Regions from separate parts of the Flavonifractor sp. DFI.6.63 genome, predicted to be linked through region 1. Evidence: riboswitches for the same ligand, from Rfam matches in the RefSeq annotation. Region 1 holds a riboswitch; each other region holds the start of a gene.

The links. A riboswitch is a leader RNA that binds a small molecule or an ion and turns the genes downstream of it on or off. The one in region 1 is predicted to bind thiamine pyrophosphate.
Region 2: another riboswitch for thiamine pyrophosphate. It lies ahead of thiD (bifunctional hydroxymethylpyrimidine kinase/phosphomethylpyrimidine kinase); the one in region 1 lies ahead of thiW (energy coupling factor transporter S component ThiW).
Region 3: another riboswitch for thiamine pyrophosphate. It lies ahead of NE547_RS00430 (energy-coupled thiamine transporter ThiT); the one in region 1 lies ahead of thiW (energy coupling factor transporter S component ThiW).

What each region holds. Positions count from the first base shown of each region.
Region 1 is NZ_JANGBE010000003.1:17,734-24,050, forward strand. It holds gene NE547_RS01950 (sensor histidine kinase) at 308-910, shown strand; gene NE547_RS01955 (hypothetical protein) at 1,696-1,947, opposite strand; TPP riboswitch at 2,084-2,189, shown strand; partial or broken gene thiW (energy coupling factor transporter S component ThiW) at 2,405-2,926, shown strand; gene thiM (hydroxyethylthiazole kinase) at 3,129-3,941, shown strand; gene thiE (thiamine phosphate synthase) at 3,928-4,563, shown strand; gene thiD (bifunctional hydroxymethylpyrimidine kinase/phosphomethylpyrimidine kinase) at 4,642-5,454, shown strand; partial or broken gene thiC (phosphomethylpyrimidine synthase ThiC) at 5,469-6,317, shown strand, end outside.
Region 2 is NZ_JANGBE010000033.1:13,611-19,927, forward strand. It holds gene NE547_RS14515 (RNA polymerase sigma factor) at 1-51, shown strand, start outside; gene NE547_RS14520 (hypothetical protein) at 48-1,298, shown strand; TPP riboswitch at 2,278-2,379, shown strand; gene thiD (bifunctional hydroxymethylpyrimidine kinase/phosphomethylpyrimidine kinase) at 2,472-3,272, shown strand; gene NE547_RS14530 (thiamine-binding protein) at 3,269-3,565, shown strand; gene thiW (energy coupling factor transporter S component ThiW) at 3,583-4,122, shown strand; gene thiM (hydroxyethylthiazole kinase) at 4,136-4,972, shown strand; gene thiE (thiamine phosphate synthase) at 4,953-5,612, shown strand; gene NE547_RS14550 (HAD-IA family hydrolase) at 5,605-6,243, shown strand; gene tenA (thiaminase II) at 6,240-6,317, shown strand, end outside.
Region 3 is NZ_JANGBE010000001.1:96,247-102,563, reverse strand. It holds gene lspA (signal peptidase II) at 63-551, shown strand; gene NE547_RS00435 (RluA family pseudouridine synthase) at 526-1,440, shown strand; TPP riboswitch at 1,464-1,580, shown strand; gene NE547_RS00430 (energy-coupled thiamine transporter ThiT) at 1,655-2,230, shown strand; gene NE547_RS00425 (HAD-IIB family hydrolase) at 2,234-3,049, shown strand; gene NE547_RS00420 (M20/M25/M40 family metallo-hydrolase) at 3,270-4,706, opposite strand; gene NE547_RS00415 (competence/damage-inducible protein A) at 4,703-5,977, opposite strand; gene thiI (tRNA uracil 4-sulfurtransferase ThiI) at 6,278-6,317, opposite strand, start outside.

The DNA.
Region 1 (6,317 bases):
ATTTCCGGGGGTTTTATACCGGCCCAACAAATACCTCTCCTACGCATGCCCCTATCCTCAGTGCCGGGGTCATCTGGTTTCTGGTTCGATTTCTGCGGCCACTGTTCCTCCAAGCTCTAATGGAACTGCGCCGGGGCTGGTGGCTCATGTGCCTGGTAATGGCGATATACTATGTCATCATCATATACCTGATTCCTGGCTATGTCGGTTTCGAGCGGAGCAGCACGATTCTTAAACCCGCCATTTCCCTGCTTATGGCAGGGGTCTATTCCATCCTGATGTTTCACTTCACCAGCATCAAAGGGAGATGGAGGCACGGCACAGCGCACAGCTGTCGGCCTTGCAGCTGTCCGCTCTTCAGAGCCGGATGGAAGCGGTGAAGGCAGCGGAGGACGCCATCCGTACGGAGCGCCACGACCTGCGCCACCGGCTTCAGGCCGTTACAGAACTGGTATCGCGTGGAGACAAGAAGTCCGCGCTGGAGTTTCTGGACGCTGCCCAAAAGCGGCTGGATGAGCACAAGGAGATCCGCTGGTGTCGCCCTCCCGTGCTGGACGCGGTGTTTTCCTCTTGCTTTGACCAGGCTCAAAATCAAGGGATCTCCGTGGAGGCAAAGCTTTCTCCGCCTAGCACCCTGCCGGTGGATGAGGGCGAATTGGCCATCGTCGTGGCAAATGCCCTGGAAAATGCCATTCACGCAAATCTCTCGTTGCCCCGAAAACAGCGAAAGATCCGGTGCAAGATGGTGGGGACGCCTGGTGTCATGCTGGAACTCACGAATCCTTGTACTGCCAATGTCACCTTTGACAGCAACGGTCTTCCGGTAGCACAAAAGGAGGGACACGGTCTGAGGTACATTCCATCTCTGCTTTTTGCCAGAAAAACGGAGCCGTCTGCCAGTTTGACCTGACAGACGGTTGGTTCCGGTTGAGGTTGGTGCTCTAATGTACAAAGTTTATGTTTATCATCTAATATCCTGTTTTTAGCTACGATGGGCATTTTGTCATTCTTTTTCTCGCCCGGCCAACCCGAACTGCGAGCAACTGGTGCAATTGAGCCAGATGCTCTCCGAGGACGAAGGCTATAGCACTACGCTGCCGCCTTTATATGTTCGGGGCTATTTCTGCTGCTTGGCATTCTCGTCGCGTTGCTGTCCCTGGAAGCCAGAGCAGCCATTGGAACGCAACAGCTCCGGATGCTGCGGCATCTCAGCGCACTGGTGGTGAATGTGTGGATGTCTATGGATTTGGCGGTGCTCTAGATGGTACATATCAGCGGCGCAATATGCATGTATTGGCCACGCCGCTTTTTATGGTCCAGTTCTAGCGCAGTATGATGGGCAGGGATAACCGTCTGCTGCAGATTCTAATAGCCTGGCCCCATTCCGAATTTGATCAGGAGACATGGCTGATGCCAGGCAGGTTTGGCGTACTTGACTTGCGATGTGTACTTTATTGTCCATCCCCTATCTTTGTCTACAGCGTACTAAAATCGCCTTCGTTCACTAGTTTTCCCAAATAGAAATCAGAGGGCATACGGCTTTCTAAGTTGACCCAGTTCACAATCCAGTTTGACAATTTCTTTGACCACACAGCCAGCCACAGACAGAGCTGGAACAACCGGAAAGTCTGTGCTTCAAACGCATCAAAAAGCAACCTAACTAAAAGAGAAACAGCTGTAAACCGCCAAAAAGTGTTAGAAAAAATCATTTTTCGATGTTGACGTGCGGGAGGTCACAGGTTCAAGTCCTGTATCGTCCACCAGAAAAGCCGCTGTTTCCAAAAGGAAACAGCGGCTTTTTGCTGTCTTTTCCCCCTCCGGCTCCCGGACCCTGAGGGACTTACTGCCCGAGACATTGGGTTGGATCTCGGCCCCAGGACCATCAAAACCGGCAGTTATATGCGCACTGGCGCCCTCAGCATCCGTGTTATCGGAAATAAAGGCCATGATATGCGGTTTCCTGTCTGATATTTTTCCCGCGTGGTATTTCCCCCTCAATTATGGATTCTGCTTTCCCGCTGAAATGCCGCGGCGAAAAAGCTTGCATTTTGCCGGAGAAGGGAATATACTGTACCCCAATAACAGAATAAAAAACGGGAGCTTGTGTGACAGGCTGAGAGTAAGGTATGACCTTAGACCGATAACCTGATTTGGGTAATGCCAACGTAGGGAAACAGCGGAATTCGCTTTATGGCGGGGATTATCCAGCGGGATAATCCCCGTTTTTTATGTGCTGAAAGGAGGGAAAGGGGTCGAAAAAACCGGCGGGTGGAAGGGGAGCGCCTTGCGCCTGAGAAATGCTGCGATGGGAACCCGTGTTTCGGGGTGAGAGGAGGCTAGGGAGCCTCGACCGTGCGAAAGCTGTCTACTTTCGTAATCTGATTTACGAAAAGAGTGTCAAGCCATGAACCAATCCAAAAAGATCTTCCGTATGGTATTTCTGGCCATGATGGTGGCCATCGGCGTGGTGATCTCCCCCATCCTCCGGGTGGAGGGGATGTGTCCCACCGCTCACCTCATCAACATCGTGTGCGCGGTGCTCATGGGGCCCTGGTACGCCCTGCTGTGCGCCACCCTCATCGGGATCATCCGCATGAGCACCATGGGTATACCGCCCCTGGCCCTCACAGGTGCGGTGTTCGGCGCCTTCCTGTCCGGCGTGCTCTACCGGGCGTCCAAGGGCAAGCTGATCTGTGCCGTCATCGGGGAGGTGGTGGGTACCGGTATCATCGGCGCCATCGTCTCCTATCCGGTGATGACCCTGCTGGTGCACCGGGAGGGACTGAGCTGGCTGTTCTACGTGCCCTCCTTCCTGTGCGGCACCCTCATCGGCGGCTCGGTGGCCTTCATATTCCTGCGGCAGCTGGCCCGGGCAGGGATGCTCCCCCGGTTCCAGCGGATGCTCTCCGACCGGAGCTTTGAGGAGGGGAGCAGCCCTCTGTCCAATGCCATTGCCATCGCCGCCCTGGGGGTGATCGGCTACCTCATCATCAAGATCCTCACCGGCATGGTGTTCCAGACCGCCGGCCCCCTGTGGAACTGGGCGGCCTGGGGTATGATCGCCATCTTCGTGGTCATGGCTCTGGTCTATTACCTGCTGTATGCCCAACGAAAGGGGGCGGAGGCCGGTGAGTGAGAGAATCTCCCAGATGCTCTGCACCCTGCGGGAGGCGGACCCGCTGATCCACGCCATCACCAATCCCATCTCCATTACCCAGTGCGCCAACGCCGTGCTGGCCCTGGGGGCCCGGCCCATTATGGCGGAGCACCCCCGGGAGGTGGAAGAGATCACCGCCACGGCTGCGGCCCTGCTGTTCAACCTGGGCAACATCACCGATGTGCGGATGGAGGCCATGGAGCGCTCCGCCGGAGCGGCCCGGAAGAACGGGGTGCCTGTGGTCCTGGACGCGGTGGGGGTGGCCTGCTCCCGGCTGCGCCGGGACTACGCCAACCGGCTGCTGGAGCACTTCCCGCCGGCGGTGCTCAAGGGCAACTACGCCGAGATCAACGCCCTGGCCCGGCCGGACTACACCGCCTCCGGCGTGGACGGAGACAAAGCCCTCACCCCGGCGGCGGCGGCCCGGGCCGCCGGTGAGCTGGCCCGCCGCTACGACTGCGTGGTGCTGGCCAGCGGCGCGGCCGACCTGGTGGCCGACGGGACGGGGACCACGGCCATACACAACGGCACCCCGCAGCTGGGGAGCGTCACCGGGACGGGCTGTATGCTGGGTGCCCTGTGCGCCTGCTTTCTGGCCGCCGCCTCCCCTTTGGAGGCGGCGAAGGCGGCCTGCGTCACCCTGGGGGTAGCGGGGGAAAAGGCGGCCACACCCAAGGGCAGCGGCACCTTTCTGGTGAACCTGCTGGACCAGCTCTCCACCCTGGATGGGGAGACCATCCAAGCCTGTGAACGGACGGAGGAATTTTGCAATGAAGAACCTTGATACCACCCTCTACCTGGTGACCGACAGCACCGGCCTGTCTGAGGCGGCATTTCTGGAAAAGGTGGAGCAGGCCCTCCAGGGGGGCGTGACCTTCCTGCAGCTGCGGGAGAAGGAGCGGTCCACCCGGGAGTATATCCATCTGGCCCGGAAGGTCCACGCCCTCGCCAGGCGCTACCAGGTGCCGCTGGTGGTGGACGACCGGGTGGACGTGGCCCTGGCGGCGGAGACGGACGGGGTCCATGTGGGCCAGTCCGACATGCCGGTGGAGCTGGCCCGAAAGCTCCTGGGGCCGGACAAGATTGTGGGGGCCACCGCCAAAACGGTGCCCCAGGCTCTGGAGGCCCTGGAGCAGGGGGCGGACTACCTGGGAGTGGGGGCCATCTACCCCACCACCACCAAGGTGGTCACCGTCATCACCTCCACCGAAACCCTGGGGGAGATCTGCAAAGCGGTGCCCATCCCGGTGAACGCCATCGGCGGGCTGAACCGGGACAACCTGGGGGTGCTGAAGGGCATCCCCATCGCAGGCATCTGCGTGGTCTCCGCCATCATGAAGTCTGCCGACCCCAGGGCGGCTGCGGCGGGGCTGCGGCAGGCCTTTGACGAGTTGAGAAAGGAATAACGTATCCAGCGGCACATTGGGGGCACCACCTTATGCCGCTTAACAAAACAATGCTGAACCACAAAGGAGGCCTATCCCATGAAAACAGCATTGACCATTGCAGGCAGCGACTGCAGCGGAGGCGCCGGAATTCAGGCTGATCTGAAAACCATGACCATGAACGGGGTGTACGGCATGAGCGCCATCACGGCGCTGACGGCCCAGAATACCACCGGCGTCACCGGGATCATGGAGGTCCCGCCCGATTTTCTCCGGCAGCAGCTGGACATGATCTTTTCGGATATCCGCCCCGACGCGGTGAAGATCGGCATGGTGTCCGGCGGGCCGCTCATCGAGGCCATCGCCCAAGCCCTGACGGACTGGAAGGCGGAGCATATCGTGGTGGACCCGGTGATGGTGGCCACCAGCGGCTCGGCCCTGATGGAGACGGAGGCTGTCTCCGTCCTGAAGGCCAGGCTGCTGCCCCTGGCCGACCTGGTCACCCCCAACATCCCGGAGGCGGAGGTACTGTCCGGGCTGACCATCCGGAGCCGGGGAGACATGGAGGCGGCGGCCAGGGCCATTTCTCAGGCCCACGGCTGCGCCGTCCTGGTGAAAGGCGGCCACAGCGTCAGCGATGCCGACGACCTGCTGTACGCCGATGGTCAGGCCAGATGGTTTCCGGGGAAGCGGATCGACAATCCCAACACCCACGGCACCGGCTGCACCCTGTCCTCCGCCATCGCGTCCAATCTGGCCAAGGGCTTTACCCTGGAGGAGTCCATCCAGAGAGCCAAGGACTACATCTCCGGCGCTCTGAGCGCCATGCTGGATCTGGGGAAGGGCAGCGGACCTATGGCCCATAACTTTGCTTTGCGCGGAATTTTTGCCGAAGAAAAAGAATCAGTCTGAAAGGAACGATCACTATGAGAGAATATGCCACACAGATGGAAGCGGCCCGGAAGGGGATCGTCACCCCTGAGATGAAGGCGGTGGCCGCCAAGGAGTACCGCACGGAGGAGGAGATCCGGGACCTGGTGGCCCGGGGCCAGGTGGCCATCTGCGCCAACAAGCTCCACACCTGCCTGGACCCCAACGGCGTGGGCTCCATGCTGCGCACCAAGATCAACGTGAACCTGGGTGTGTCCCGGGACTGCAAGGACTACGATGTGGAGATGGAGAAGGTCATGGCCGCCGTCCGCATGGGGGCGGAGGCCATCATGGACCTGTCCTCCCACGGCAACACCCAGCCCTTCCGCCAGAAGCTGGTCCGGGAGTGCCCGGCCATGATCGGCACCGTGCCGGTGTATGACAGCGTCATCCACTACCAGCGGGACCTGGCCACCCTGACCGCCCAGGACTTCATCGACGTGATCCGCCTCCACGCCCAGGACGGGGTGGACTTCATCACCCTCCACTGCGGCATCACCCGCAAGACCATCGACCAGATCAAGACCCACAAGCGGAAGATGAACATCGTCTCCCGGGGCGGCTCCCTGGTCTTTGCCTGGATGAGCATGACGGGGGAGGAGAACCCCTTCTACCAGTATTTTGACCAGATCCTGGACATCTGCCGGGAGTACGACGTGACCATCTCCCTGGGGGACGCCTGCCGGCCCGGCTGCCTGGCCGACGGCAGCGACGTGTGCCAGATCGAGGAGCTGGTGCGGCTGGGCGAGCTGACCAAACGGGCCTGGGCCAGGGACGTGCAGGTAATGGTGGAGGGTCCCGGCCATATGCCCATGGACCAGATCGAAGCCAACATGAAGCTCCAG
Region 2 (6,317 bases), on a different contig from region 1:
GGCCGAATGAAACTAAAAGAAATACTGACGAAGGAGGGAGCAACCTTATGAATCGCAATATTTCCGATTTGCTGGACGCCTATATCGATGAAAGCGTGGATCTAAATGGCACCTCCCTGCTCTCCTCTTCGCGGATCAAGGAGTTGACCCTGAGCCGGATCAATCAAAAAAACACGGCAACAATGCTGGAACAAGGAGGCCAAGGCCGCATCCGCAAGCTTCTTTCCCGCTGTCTGCTGATCGCTGCCATAATCGCATTGCTCTGCTGTATAACGGCATTCGCAATTGTATTTTCCCTGCGCGACGCAGCCAGAATGGATATGGGTATCTCTGCTGAAACTCCTATCCCGGAATGGACGGAATATAACGATGTTGAAAAAACAGCGGAAGAACTGAAGGATGTCCAAGTGACGCTGATGTCCACCATGTGCGCGGAAGAACGGCTTTATGCATATATAGCAATTTCGCCAGTTCCGGAACAAATTGCAGCGATCCTTGCCGAGAACGCCTCTCCAGAATACGAGTGGGATTTGAGCGGAATGAGCACGGTAGGTTGTACCTTCCACACGGAGCAAACCAGCTATGATCCGGAAACACAAACGGCACTGGTCAAAGTATTTGTGTACGGCGAGGAATTGAGGCAGATCGAGCAGGTTGAACTAACGCTTGAACTGACCCATAATCTGAAACCGGAAGAGCGCTATGGTCCCATCGTGATCCCCGTTACAGCAAGTCAGATGATCAGCATCCCGGTGGATATACCCATCGAAAATACGAAAGCCCATTTCGAAGCTGTGTGGGGCCTGCGCCCTGAGATGCCCGATGTTCCTGACTACGTATCGGAAGGCAAAATCACTCAAATTGCAATTTGCGCCGGATATATTGAGTTGGCTCTTGAAACACCGGGTCTATCACAATGGACAACAGAATCTAACGCAGAACAAGTCAAAATTCAGGTAGATCCAGAAATGCCGTTGGCTCCTGGGATGGAAGATATAAAAGGAAATTTTATACGAGGTCTGTTCCGTAACAATTGGACCGTTAGCGTAAATGAGGCGTTGCAGGGAGCATCGGTAAATTACAAAGACAGAACATCCGATGTGATTGACGAAATCCCACGTAACTTAGCGGGCATTTGGTTGCAGCCTAGCGGCAGAACTCCGGATGCCGTATATGAGGGCAAACAAAGATACCAATTTACACCAAAGCAGGCATTTGATTTGAGCGCGGTAGAGTCTATTACCATTGACGGTACTAAGTATTTTTTCCCCACAATGATGGAAGAAATTGATTCTTGAGAATTAAACAGGCCTACTGAACGCCAAGCTGAACAGTTCAATCTGTGCAGGATAGATTGAGGTTAGAACTTGAGCGTCCGGGTATCGCGGAGTGGGCAACCATATCGAACGCGGATCAAGCAGTTGATCAAATCGCCGGTCCGGAAGATATCGAGGCGTTGCCTGAGTCTCGTGCCATCATTACAAGATCCCTGTTTTCCAAGAACGGGTGGGCGAGCGTGGACGAAACTCTGCGTGGGGCGAGGCTAAATTATTAAGGCATTACCGCATGCTTCAACGCGTGCGGATCGGCGCGAAAATTTGTGCCGCAAAAAGGCGCGAAACCGCAGGAATACTTTTTGTATTGCAAGGTTTTGCAACGCATTTGTGGGGCAAATTGGCCGCCAAGACGTGCGTGGGGAATTGTGCGGTGTTGCCTTAAGATGGAACATCGGAAGTAATCGGCCAAATCCCAAGCGTTTACGCCGGCGGCCGGTCATCAAACGATGACGATTCCAAATATCAGTTTATACCGAAAAAAGCATTTGATCTGAGCACGGTCGCGTCTGTCACTATTTGTGATACCAGGTATGCCTTTATTACCATGGACGAAATCAAACTTTGGGCACAACGCCGCGCAGTATATTTGAAGTTGGTCCAAAGCATAGGGCGGCCTGCACACTGCCAATACGGCGCTCCCCCCCAGGGGGGGAGCGCCGTACAAAATAATCCCCGGCACCAGGGCGCCATGCCTCCCTGCTGCAGCCATTCAACAGATCATCGGACGGATAACCCGTTTGGGCATGCCGCCTTGTACTCATCCTCCGCCTTCTTGACGCGCTATCGAAAAACAAAAAACGTTCTATACGCATTTCTTCCGGCCTTTGGGGCGAGCGAAACATTCCTCCTTCGGTTTCATCTTTACTTTCGTTCATTCCTGTGTTATAGTAATGGTTGCAGAATGAGCCGCACTGCGGTTTCTTCTGCGACAAGTCAATATGGTTGCCTGCAAGGGAGCTCTGAAGAAGGGCTGAGAGGGGAAACATCCCGACCTTACCTGATGTGGATAATGCCAACGTAGGGACGCAGTGAGTAACATACGGCTTGGGCCCTTTGCGGCCCCAGCCGTCAAAGTCTATTACTCGGAGCGCTCCTGGACGGGCGTTCCGAGTTTTTTCTTTGGGAGGTATCGAAATGAAAACAGTATTGACCATCGCCGGCAGTGACTCCAGCGGTGGGGCAGGTATCCAGGCCGATCTGAAGACCATGACCTGTCTGGGGGTGTACGGCATGAGCGCCGTCACCGCGCTTACGGCTCAAAACACGACCGGGGTCTACGGCGTGCTGGAAGCCGCTCCCGCATTCGTAGGGCAGCAGCTGGACTGCGTCTTTCGGGACATTCGCCCCGATGCGGTAAAGATCGGCATGGTATCCAACGCGGACATCATCCGCACCATTGGGGCTAAGCTGCGGGAGTACCAGGCCGCGCACATCGTAGTCGATCCGGTGATGGCGGCCACCAGCGGCAGCAGCCTGATGCGGGAGAGCGCGCTTTCCGCCCTGATGGAAGAGCTCTTCCCCCTGGCAGAAGTCATCACCCCCAACCTTCCGGAGGCGGAACGGCTATGCGGTTTCCCCATCGGGGATGAGGCGGATATGCTCCGGGCCGCCGAGGCCGTCGGAACGGTTCTCCCCGGCGCCGTGCTGGTAAAAGGCGGTCACCGGACGGCCGATGCGGACGATCTGCTCTGGCACGGCGGCACGGCCCGCTGGTTCCGGGCGTGCCGGGTAGACAACCCCAACAATCACGGTTCGGGCTGCACGCTGTCCTCCGCCATCGCCTCTTTCCTGGCCCTGGGCCACGCCCTGCCCGAGGCGGTCGGAATGGCCAAGGCCTACATCACCGCCGCCCTGGAGGCCGGGCTGGACCTGGGCGGCGGCAGCGGTCCGCTGAAACACAATTATGCCATTTTGGAAGGGGGCGCCGTGCAATGAATGCGAGCGTCGCCATCCAGGTCCTTCCCAAGGTCCTGGAGCAGGAGGAGACCCGCCGCATCGTGGACGAGGTCATTTCCTACCTGGCCTCCACCGGCCTGCACTATGCGGTAGGCCCTTTTGAGACCACGCTGGAGGGTGAGCTGGACCAGCTTCTGGATCTTGTAAAGGAATGCTGCCGCATCTGTGTGCGGGCAGGCTCCCCCAGCGTGATGAGCTACGTAAAGATCAGCTACAAGCCCGACGGCGTCTGGACCATTGCGGATAAGACGGGCCGCTATCAAACCCTGTAAGGGAGGAGGAAATTCCGATGCAACCGATTCATTCTGCGTCCGCCATGACCCGGGCCGGCGGCGTCTCAGTACGAAAAATGGCGCTTACCACCATGCTGGCCGTGCTGAGCTTCGTGCTCTCCACCTTCGTCTATTTTCCCGCTATGGCGCCCTTCCAGCATTTCTGCAACCTTCTGGGGGCCGTGTTCCTGGGCCCCTGGTACGGGCTGGCCGCCGCCGCCCTGACCGGGCTGCTGCGGATGGTGCTCACGGGGCGGACCATCCAGGCTCTGGTGGGCGCCGTGTTCGGCGCGTTTCTCTCCGCCCTGCTGTATCAGAAAACGCGCAAGCTCTGGCTGGCGTATGCCGGCGAGGTATTCGGCACCGGCATCCTCAGCGCCATAGCCGTTTACCCACTGATGCGGCTATTCTACGGTCTCCCCCCTCACTCTCCCTTCTACTACATCCCCTTCTATGTTCCCTCCGCTGCCGTGGGCGGCGGGATGGGCTGCGCCGTCCTTCTCCTTCTCAGGCACTCCGGCGCTCTGAACCGGATGCTGAATCAACTCAACCGTTAAGGGGGAGGGACCTATGCAGCCAGCCGAATTTGCCGCCCGGCTCCGGGCGGTGCGGAGCGCCGCGCCCCTGGTACAGTGCATTACCAACTTTGTCACCGTCAACGACTGCGCCAACATGATCCTGGCCGCCGGCGGATCTCCCACCATGGCCCACGACCTCCGCGAGGTGGAAGAATCGGTCGCGGGGGCCCAGGCTCTGGTGCTCAACCTGGGAGCCGTCGGGGAGCTGGAGGCCATGCTCCTGGCCGGGAAAACGGCCAACGCCCTTGGAATCCCCGTGGTACTGGACCCGGTGGCCGCCGGAGCCACCACGCTGCGGCGGCAGGCCTGCCGCCGCCTGCTGGCGGTGCTTGGCTTTGCCGTCATCCGCGGCAATGCTTCCGAGATCCGCTCCCTGGCCCTGGGGCAGCGGGGCGGCAGCGGGGTGGACGTATCCGCCGGGGACGCCGTTACCCAACAAACGCTGCCCCAAGCGGCAGAGCTGACCGAACGCCTGGCCCGGCGCACCGGGGCGGTGATCGCCCTCTCCGGCGCTACCGACATCGTCTCCGACGGGCACAGGACCCTGCTGCTCCATAACGGCGTACCCACCATGGCCCGCATCACCGGCAGCGGGTGCATGCTCGCCGCCCTGACCGGCGCTTTCTGCGGAGCATCGCCGGAACATCCCTTTGCGGCCGCAGCCGCAGCCGCGGCCGCCCTCGGGGTGGCGGGGGAGCTGGCCGAGGCGCACCGCCTGCGCAGCGGCGCCGGCAACGCCAGCTTCCGCACGCATTTGATCGACGGGGTGTTCCGCCTCACCGAAACCCAATTGAGAGAAGGAGTCCGCTATGAAGTTTACCAAGGATGAGATCCGCGCCTCCCTGCTGCTGTACGCGGTCACCGACCGCACCTGGCTGAACGGACGCCCCCTTACCGAGGATGTGGAGCGTGTGCTTGCCAACGGCGCCACCTTCCTCCAGATCCGGGAGAAGGCCCTGGAGCGGGATGCTTTTCTGGCGGAAGCCAAGCGCCTGCAGGCTCAGGCCGCCCGGTACCACGTCCCCTTCGTGGTCAACGACTCCATTGAAGTGGCGCTGGAATGCGGCGCCGACGGAGTTCACATGGGGCAGTCCGATCTGGCGGGCAAACCGGTGCGCTCCCTCATCGGCCCGGACAAGATCCTGGGCATTTCCGCCAACACCGTAGACGCCGCCGTAGCCGCCGAGCAGGCCGGGGCGGATTACATCGGCGCGGGAGCGGTGTTCTCCACTACCACCAAAGCGGACGCCGGGAGCCTGACGCTTGCCCGGCTGCGCGCCATCTGCGACGCCGTGACCATCCCGGTGGTAGCCATCGGCGGGATCAACGCCGACAATCTCCCGGCCCTGAAGGGCAGCGGCGTGGACGGCGTGGCGGTGGTGTCCGCACTCTTCGCCCAGCGCGACGCGGGGGCTGCGGCCGCCCGTCTGCGGACGCTGGCCGAGGAACTGGTGGGACGCCATGGATAAGCGCTTTTGTATTTTTGACATGGACGGCACCCTGGTGGACTCCATGCGCTATTGGAAAAACCTGGGCCTTGACTATCTGGGGGCCCGCGGCATCCGCCCGGAGGAGGCGCTGCTGCGGGCGATGGAGTCCATGACCATGCTGGAGGGGGCCGCCTGCTTTATGGACGCCTTCGGCATTCCCGGCCCGCCCCAGCGCATCGTGGACGAGATGGAGGCCATCATGGACGTCCGCTACCGGAAGGATGTGGACCTGAAGCCCGGAGCAAAAGAATATCTGGAGCGGCTGAGGGGCCGCGGGTGCCGCCTGTGCGTGGCCACGGCCACCGCCGAGCCGCTGTCCCGCGCCTGCCTCTCCCGGCTGGGGGTGGACGGACTGTTTGACTTTATTCTGAGCTGCGAAACGCTGGGCGTGAGCAAGGAGCATCCGGACGTGTACCTGTCGGCGGCCCGCCGGCTGGGCGCGCAGCCGGCGGAGACCGCCGTCTTTGAAGACGCCCTCTACGCCGCCCGAACCGCCCGGGACGCGGGCTTTTACACCGTGGCTGTTTCAGAGCCCGCTTACGCCTCAGACTGGCCTGCGCTCTCCGCCCTGGCCGACGAGACTCTTTTGGATTGGAGGAGCGCCGTATGACGGTAACACAGCGTCTGTACCAGGCCGCCCGCCCCGTGTGGGAGGCCTGCCATGCCCATCCCTTTGTCCGGGGC
Region 3 (6,317 bases), on a different contig from region 1:
TGGCGCCTGTGGTACACTATCCGGGAACCAAACGCCCGATGGGCGTGCAAAGGAGAGCGCTTATGCTGTATTTGATCCTTGCGGCCCTTCTGGTCGCCCTCGACCAGGCGGTGAAATTTTTGGTACGCGCCCACATTCCGCTGGGGGGCTCCCTTCCCGTTCTGCCCGGTGTGCTGGACCTGACCTATGTGCAGAACACCGGGGCGGCCTTTTCCCTGTTTACCGGGCATACCTGGCTTCTGACCATCATCTCCCTGGCGGTCTCCGTGGCGCTGGCGGCGGCGCTGGTAAAGGGCGTGCTGCGGCATCCCTTTGCCCGCTGCGCCCTGGCGGTGGTGCTGGCCGGTGCGGTGGGCAACCTGATCGACCGGGCCTTCCTGCGCTTCGTGACCGATATGTTCCGCACGCTGTTCCTGGATTTCCCCGTCTTCAATGTGGCGGATATCTGTGTGGTGCTGGGGGGCATCGCCCTGTGCGTGTACGTGATCTTTTTCTACGATAAGTACGAGAAACGGGAGAAGCAGGATGACGCCGCTCCATCTGACGGCTGACCGGGCCGGGGAGCGGGTGGACCAGTTCCTCGCCCGCACCCTGCCGGAGCTGACCCGCTCCGCCGCCCAGCGGCTGCTGGAGGAGGGCGCGGTCACCCGCGGCGGCGGGCGGGTAAAGAAGAATGACAAGACCGCCCCCGGCGACGTGTTTACCGTCGTCCTGCCCGACCCTGCCCCGATTGACGTGCTCCCCCAAAAGATCCCGCTGGATGTGATCTACGAGGACGGCGACGTGATCGTGGTCAACAAGCCCGTGGGGCTGGTGGTCCACCCTGCGCCGGGCCATCCGGACGGGACCCTGGTCAACGCGCTGCTGTATCACTGCGGAGCGTCCCTCTCGGGCATCAACGGGGCGCTGCGCCCCGGGATCGTGCACCGGATCGACCGGGACACTTCCGGTCTGATCATCGCGGCCAAAAACGATTTTGCCCACCTGGCGCTGGCCGAACAGCTGCAGGATCACTCCCTTTACCGGGAATACGAGGCCGTGTGTGTGGGCAATCTGAAGCAGGATGCCGGTACGGTCCGCGCACCCATCGCCCGGCACCCCACCGACCGGAAACGGATGGCGGTGGATGTGCTCCACGGCCGGGAGGCGGTGACCCACTGGACGGTGTTGGAGCGGTTGGGGGGCTATACCCATATCCAGTGCCGACTGGAGACCGGCCGCACCCATCAGATCCGGGTCCACATGGCGAAGCTGGGGCATCCCCTGCTGGGGGACACGGTATACGGGGCCAAAAAGCCCTACCCCGGCCTGGCGGGCCAGTGCCTGCACGCCCGCAGGCTCTCCTTCACCCACCCACGGACGGGACGGCGCATGACCCTGGAGTGCCCGCTCCCCCCTTATTTTGCGCAGGTATTGACAAAACTGCGGCAGTTGGTATAGAATTTGCAGTAACCGCAGGACAAATCGAATAGCAGGGGCGCTGGACGCATGTCCGGCTGAGATGGACGCCTATCGCGGCGCACGGTCCCTTGAACCTGATCCGGGTAATGCCGGCGTAGGAAGAGTATTCGGCACACATTGTCGTTTCTCCCGTACCGCATTGCGCTACACCCGGTTTGCGCTGCGGTACATCTTTTTGGGAGGAATCTGTTCTATGACAACCACAAGCAATCAGAAATCGCACCTGGGCGTGCGGATGCTCTGCGAAGGGGCGATCATGATCGCCCTGTCCCTCGTGCTGGGGCTGCTGAAGGTGTTCGAGCTGCCTCAGGGCGGCTCCGTCTCGCTGGAGATGCTGCCCCTGCTGCTGTTCTGCGTACGCTGGGGCATGGGCGGCGGCTTGATCGCCTGCTTTGCCTTTGGGATTCTCCAGGTGTTTATCCAGGGCGCGGTGAGCTGGGGCTGGCAGTCCATCCTGCTGGACTATGTGCTGGCCTTCGGCGTCATCGGCGTGGCCGGCCTGGGCAAGGGCAAGCCGGGCGGCATTTTCTGGGGCAGCATCCTGGGCGGCGCGGCCCGGTTCATCATCCACTACATCAGCGGTATTACCATTTATAAGATTGTGGCCCCGACGGAGATCTTCGGCACGGTGTTTGATAACCCCTCCCTCTACTCGCTGGTCTACAACGGCAGCTATGTGGGCATTGACATCGTTTTGTGCCTGGTGATTTTCGGTATCCTCTATGCACCGCTGAAAAAGTACTTTACGGGGGCCGATCTGAAGAAATAAGGTGTGACGCATTTGGGCAAGTTCAACGGTGTGCTTCTGGTCAGCGATTTTGACGACACGCTGTACGGCTCCGACCTGCGGGTGTCCGAGGAGAACCGGCGCGCGCTCGACTATTTTACCGGCGCGGGCGGGATCTTTACCGTAGCCACCGGGCGGGCCCACCCCACCTTTGCGCCCCACGCCGCCAGCGTACCCATCAACGCGCCGGTCGTCCTCTCCAACGGCGCCTGCCTGTACGACTTCCAAGCCGACCGGGTGGTCCGTGAGACCTTCCTGCCCCGGCGGGCGGCCCGGGACCTGCAGGAGGTGGCCCGCCGCTTCCCGGAGATCGGCTTTGAGGCCTATCACCAGGACGAGATCTATGCCTATCAGCCCAACGAGGTCACCTTTCATCATCTGCGCCGGGCCCAGGCCGCCTATACCGAACGGCCCATCCTGGAGATGCCCCTGCCCTGGACCAAGGCCATCCTCCAGCAGCGCAATCCCCTGCTGCGGTCCGTTCAGCGCTACATCCTGGAACGTTGGGCAGAGCACTATGAGGCCATCTTCTCCAACGCCGTGCTGCTGGAGCTGACCGCCAAGGGCAGTACCAAGGGCGGCATGGTGCGCTGCCTGGCCCGGCTGCTGGGCATTGAGGAGCGGAACATTTACTGCGTGGGGGACAATCAGAACGACATCCCCATGCTGGCCGTCTCGGCCATTCCCTTCGCCCCGTCCAACTGCGCGCAGGAGGTGCGGGACTGGGGCGCGCGCATTCTGAGCTCCTGTGACGAAAGCTGCGTGGCCCAGATCGTCGCGATTCTGGATAAGCGATATTAAAACAAGGACAAGGACCGGGCCCGGCATTTGCCGGGCCCGGTCCTTGTCCCTGTCGAAAAAGGCCTGGCCTTTTCCGGCAGGGGGGCTACAGGACGGCCAGGACTCGATTCCTGCGGAAAAGTCGCCCTGTCCGTCCTGAGGAGGGGCATTTCCTTCCCCCGTCTGCGGACGGCGGAACTCTGTAAGGCACCCCTGCGGGAGAGCGCGGTACGCCGGTGCGCTACAGGGCCTCCAGCGTACCCGCCAGCAGCAGGGCGTAATCGGGCAGCGTGTCCAGAGGGGCCCGCTCGGAGACTGAGTGGGCGTCCAGAATATCGGGGCCGGTGCTGGCCATGACCAGGCCGGGGGCTTTGGGGCCCAGCACTGAGGGCTCCAGACCCACATGGACCGTGGAGACCTCCAGCGTCCGTCCGGTCTGCTCCCGGTACACCCGGGCGAGCACTGCGGCCAGCGGGTTGGCCGGGTCCCCCGTCCAGCCGGGGTAGCCGGACGCCTCGGCGGAGAAGCCGAGCGTCCCGGCCAGAGCATCATGGGCGCGGGCCAGCTCCGCCTCCCACGACGGCCGGGCCGAGCGCAGGAACGCGCAGACCTGTATCTGGCCGTCCTCCGTGGACAGCCGGCCCACATTGGCGGAAGCGCCCACCACGTCAGGAAAGGCCGGGTCCATCGCGTACACGCCGTGAAACAGCCCCGCCGTCAAGGCCAAAGCGGCCTGGCGGCAGAGCGGGGACCAGACCTGCTCCGGCCGGGGCGCGGGGGCGTGGAAGAGGGTCAGGCGGGGGTCCCGGGCCCCATAGGCGGCCGCTTCCCGGGCAAGGTCCTCCAGATCGGGCTCGCCGCCCTCCGGAAGGACGACCAGCGCCTCCGCGGCGGCGGGGATGGCGTTATGGGCCGTGCCGCCCCGGAAGTCCGCCACGGCCCAGTCCGGCCGCGCCAGCAGAAAACCCGCCAGCAGCCGCAGCGCATTGGCCCGGCCCCGGTGGATGTCGTCACCCGAGTGCCCGCCCGCCCCGCCGGAAAGGGCGATGCGCCAGGCGTCCCCCGCCGGGGCGGGGCAGGCCGCCAGGGGGAGCCGGTAGGTCTCCCGCCGGCCGCCGGCCGAACCCACGATGGCCCGGCCCAGGTGAAATCCGTCGGTATTGAGCAGAAAGTCCGCCCCCGCCAGCCAGGAGGGGTCCACCTGCTTGGCCCCCTCCAGGCCGACCTCCTCCGCTGCTGTAAACAGCAGGCGCAGAGGGCCGTGGGACAGGCCGCGGCCCAGCAGCCACAGCACGGCGGCGTTGCCCAGATTGTTGTCCGCGCCCAGGGAGGAGCGGCCGTCGGAGCGGAGGAAACCGTCCGCCTCCACCACCGTCACCGGCTCGGCCAACGGGTCGAAGCCGCTGCCCGGGGCCACGGCGCATACCATGTCCAGATGCCCCTGCAGGATCAGCCGGGGGGCCGCCGTGCGGCCGGGCGCGGCCGGCACGTCGGCCATCACGTTGCCGTGCCCGTCCCGGACCGGGGCCAGCCCCAGTTCCGCCAGCCGGGCGGTCAGGGCCCGCACCGCGGAGCGTTCATGCCGGGAGGGGTGGGGGGTGCGGTTCAGGGCGCGAAATTCTGCGGCGATCCCCGCGCGTATCGTGTCCGGCCCGCCAAGACGCTCCAGCAGCGTCATTCCGAAGGCTCCGTTCCGGTTTCCTCCAGCGGTGCGCCGGACAGCCAGCGGCGGACCAGGTCCAGCGCCCCGCTGGCGGCCAGTGTCCGGATGCGCTCCCGCACGCCGCCGGACCGGGTCCGCTTGACCGTGGTGCCGTCCGGTGCGGCCAGGGCCAGATAGACCAGCCCAACCGGGTTGCCCCGCTCATCCGGATCGGGACCGGCCACGCCGGTGACGGCCACCGCCAGATCGCAGCCCAGCGTCCGGCGGGCCCCCTCGGCCATGGCGCGGGCCACCGGCTCGCTCACCGCGCCGTATTCCTCCAGAAGGGCCTGGGGCACGCCGAGCACCGTGTGCTTGACCGGAGTGGCGTAACTGACCACGCTGCCCCGGAAGACCGCAGATGCGCCGGGCAGGTCGGTGATGCGCTTTGCGATGAGTCCGCCGGTGCAGCTTTCCGCGCAGCCCAGGGTGAGGCCGCGCTCCTTCAGCAGGGGCAGCACCACCTCTTCCAGACTGGTCACATCCGCGCCGTAGACCGCGCTGCCCAGCTGGGCGCGCAGCCGGGCCTCCACCGGCGTGATCAGGGCGCGGGCCTCCTGCTCGTGCCCGGCCTTGGCGGTAATGCGCAGCTCCACCTCGCCCTCCTTGGCGTAGGGGGCCAGGGTGGGGTTCTGCATGGCGTTCATCTGGCTGCGCAGCATGGATTCCACCAGGGATTCCCCCATGCCGAAGATACGCAGGGTACGGGAGCAGATGGCCCCGTCGGAACAGGCCCGCAGATAGGGCGCCACGCGGTATTGGAACATGGCCCGGCATTCCCGGGGCGGGCCGGGAAGCATGACGACGTGCACGCCATCCGCCTCAAAGGCTACGCCCGGGGCGGTGCCCCAGTCGTTGTCCAGCACGGTGCAGCCTTCGGGCAGCATCGCCTGCTGGTAGTTGTTCTCCGTCATGGGGCGTCCGATGCTCCTGAAGTAGGCCTCGATGCGCCGGGCGGACGCCTCATGGCGGACCAGGGGCCTGCCGAAGCATTCGGCCAGCACGTTTTTGGTCAAGTCGTCGCACGTGGGGCCGAGCCCGCCGGTGGTGATGAGGATGTCGGCCCGGCGGCGGGCGATCTCCACAGCGGCCCGCAGGCGCTGCGGATTGTCGCCCACTACGGTGTGGTAATAGACGTTGATCCCCAGGGCGGACAGCCCCTGGGAGAGCATCTGCGCGTCGGTGTTGGCGATGTTGCCGAGCAGAAGCTCGGTACCGACGGCGATCAGTTCAGCGGTGTGGGACAAAATAAGACCTCCAGAGCGCCGACGCCGGGCGCGGCGGCCGGAGCCGCCGTAAATGCGCAGCGTCAGCGCGGCATTTCCGCAGGGCGGATTCACTCCGCCTGAGGATGGGAAAGGTACGGGGTCCCCGCGCGCGCAAAGATCGCACGGGGAGTTGGCGATGGGTTCGGTGGGACAAGCAGACAGCCTGCTGAAGCGCCGCCCCAAAGGCGCGGCGCCAACGCGGTCGCTTCCCGGGCAAAGCCGCTCCGCCCGGGGATGCCGCGCCGTGAGCCGCGGTGCGGCGGGAGGGGGAGGGCGCCGCTACACGCGCAGGCGCTCGATTCCGTCCACCGCAGCGGCG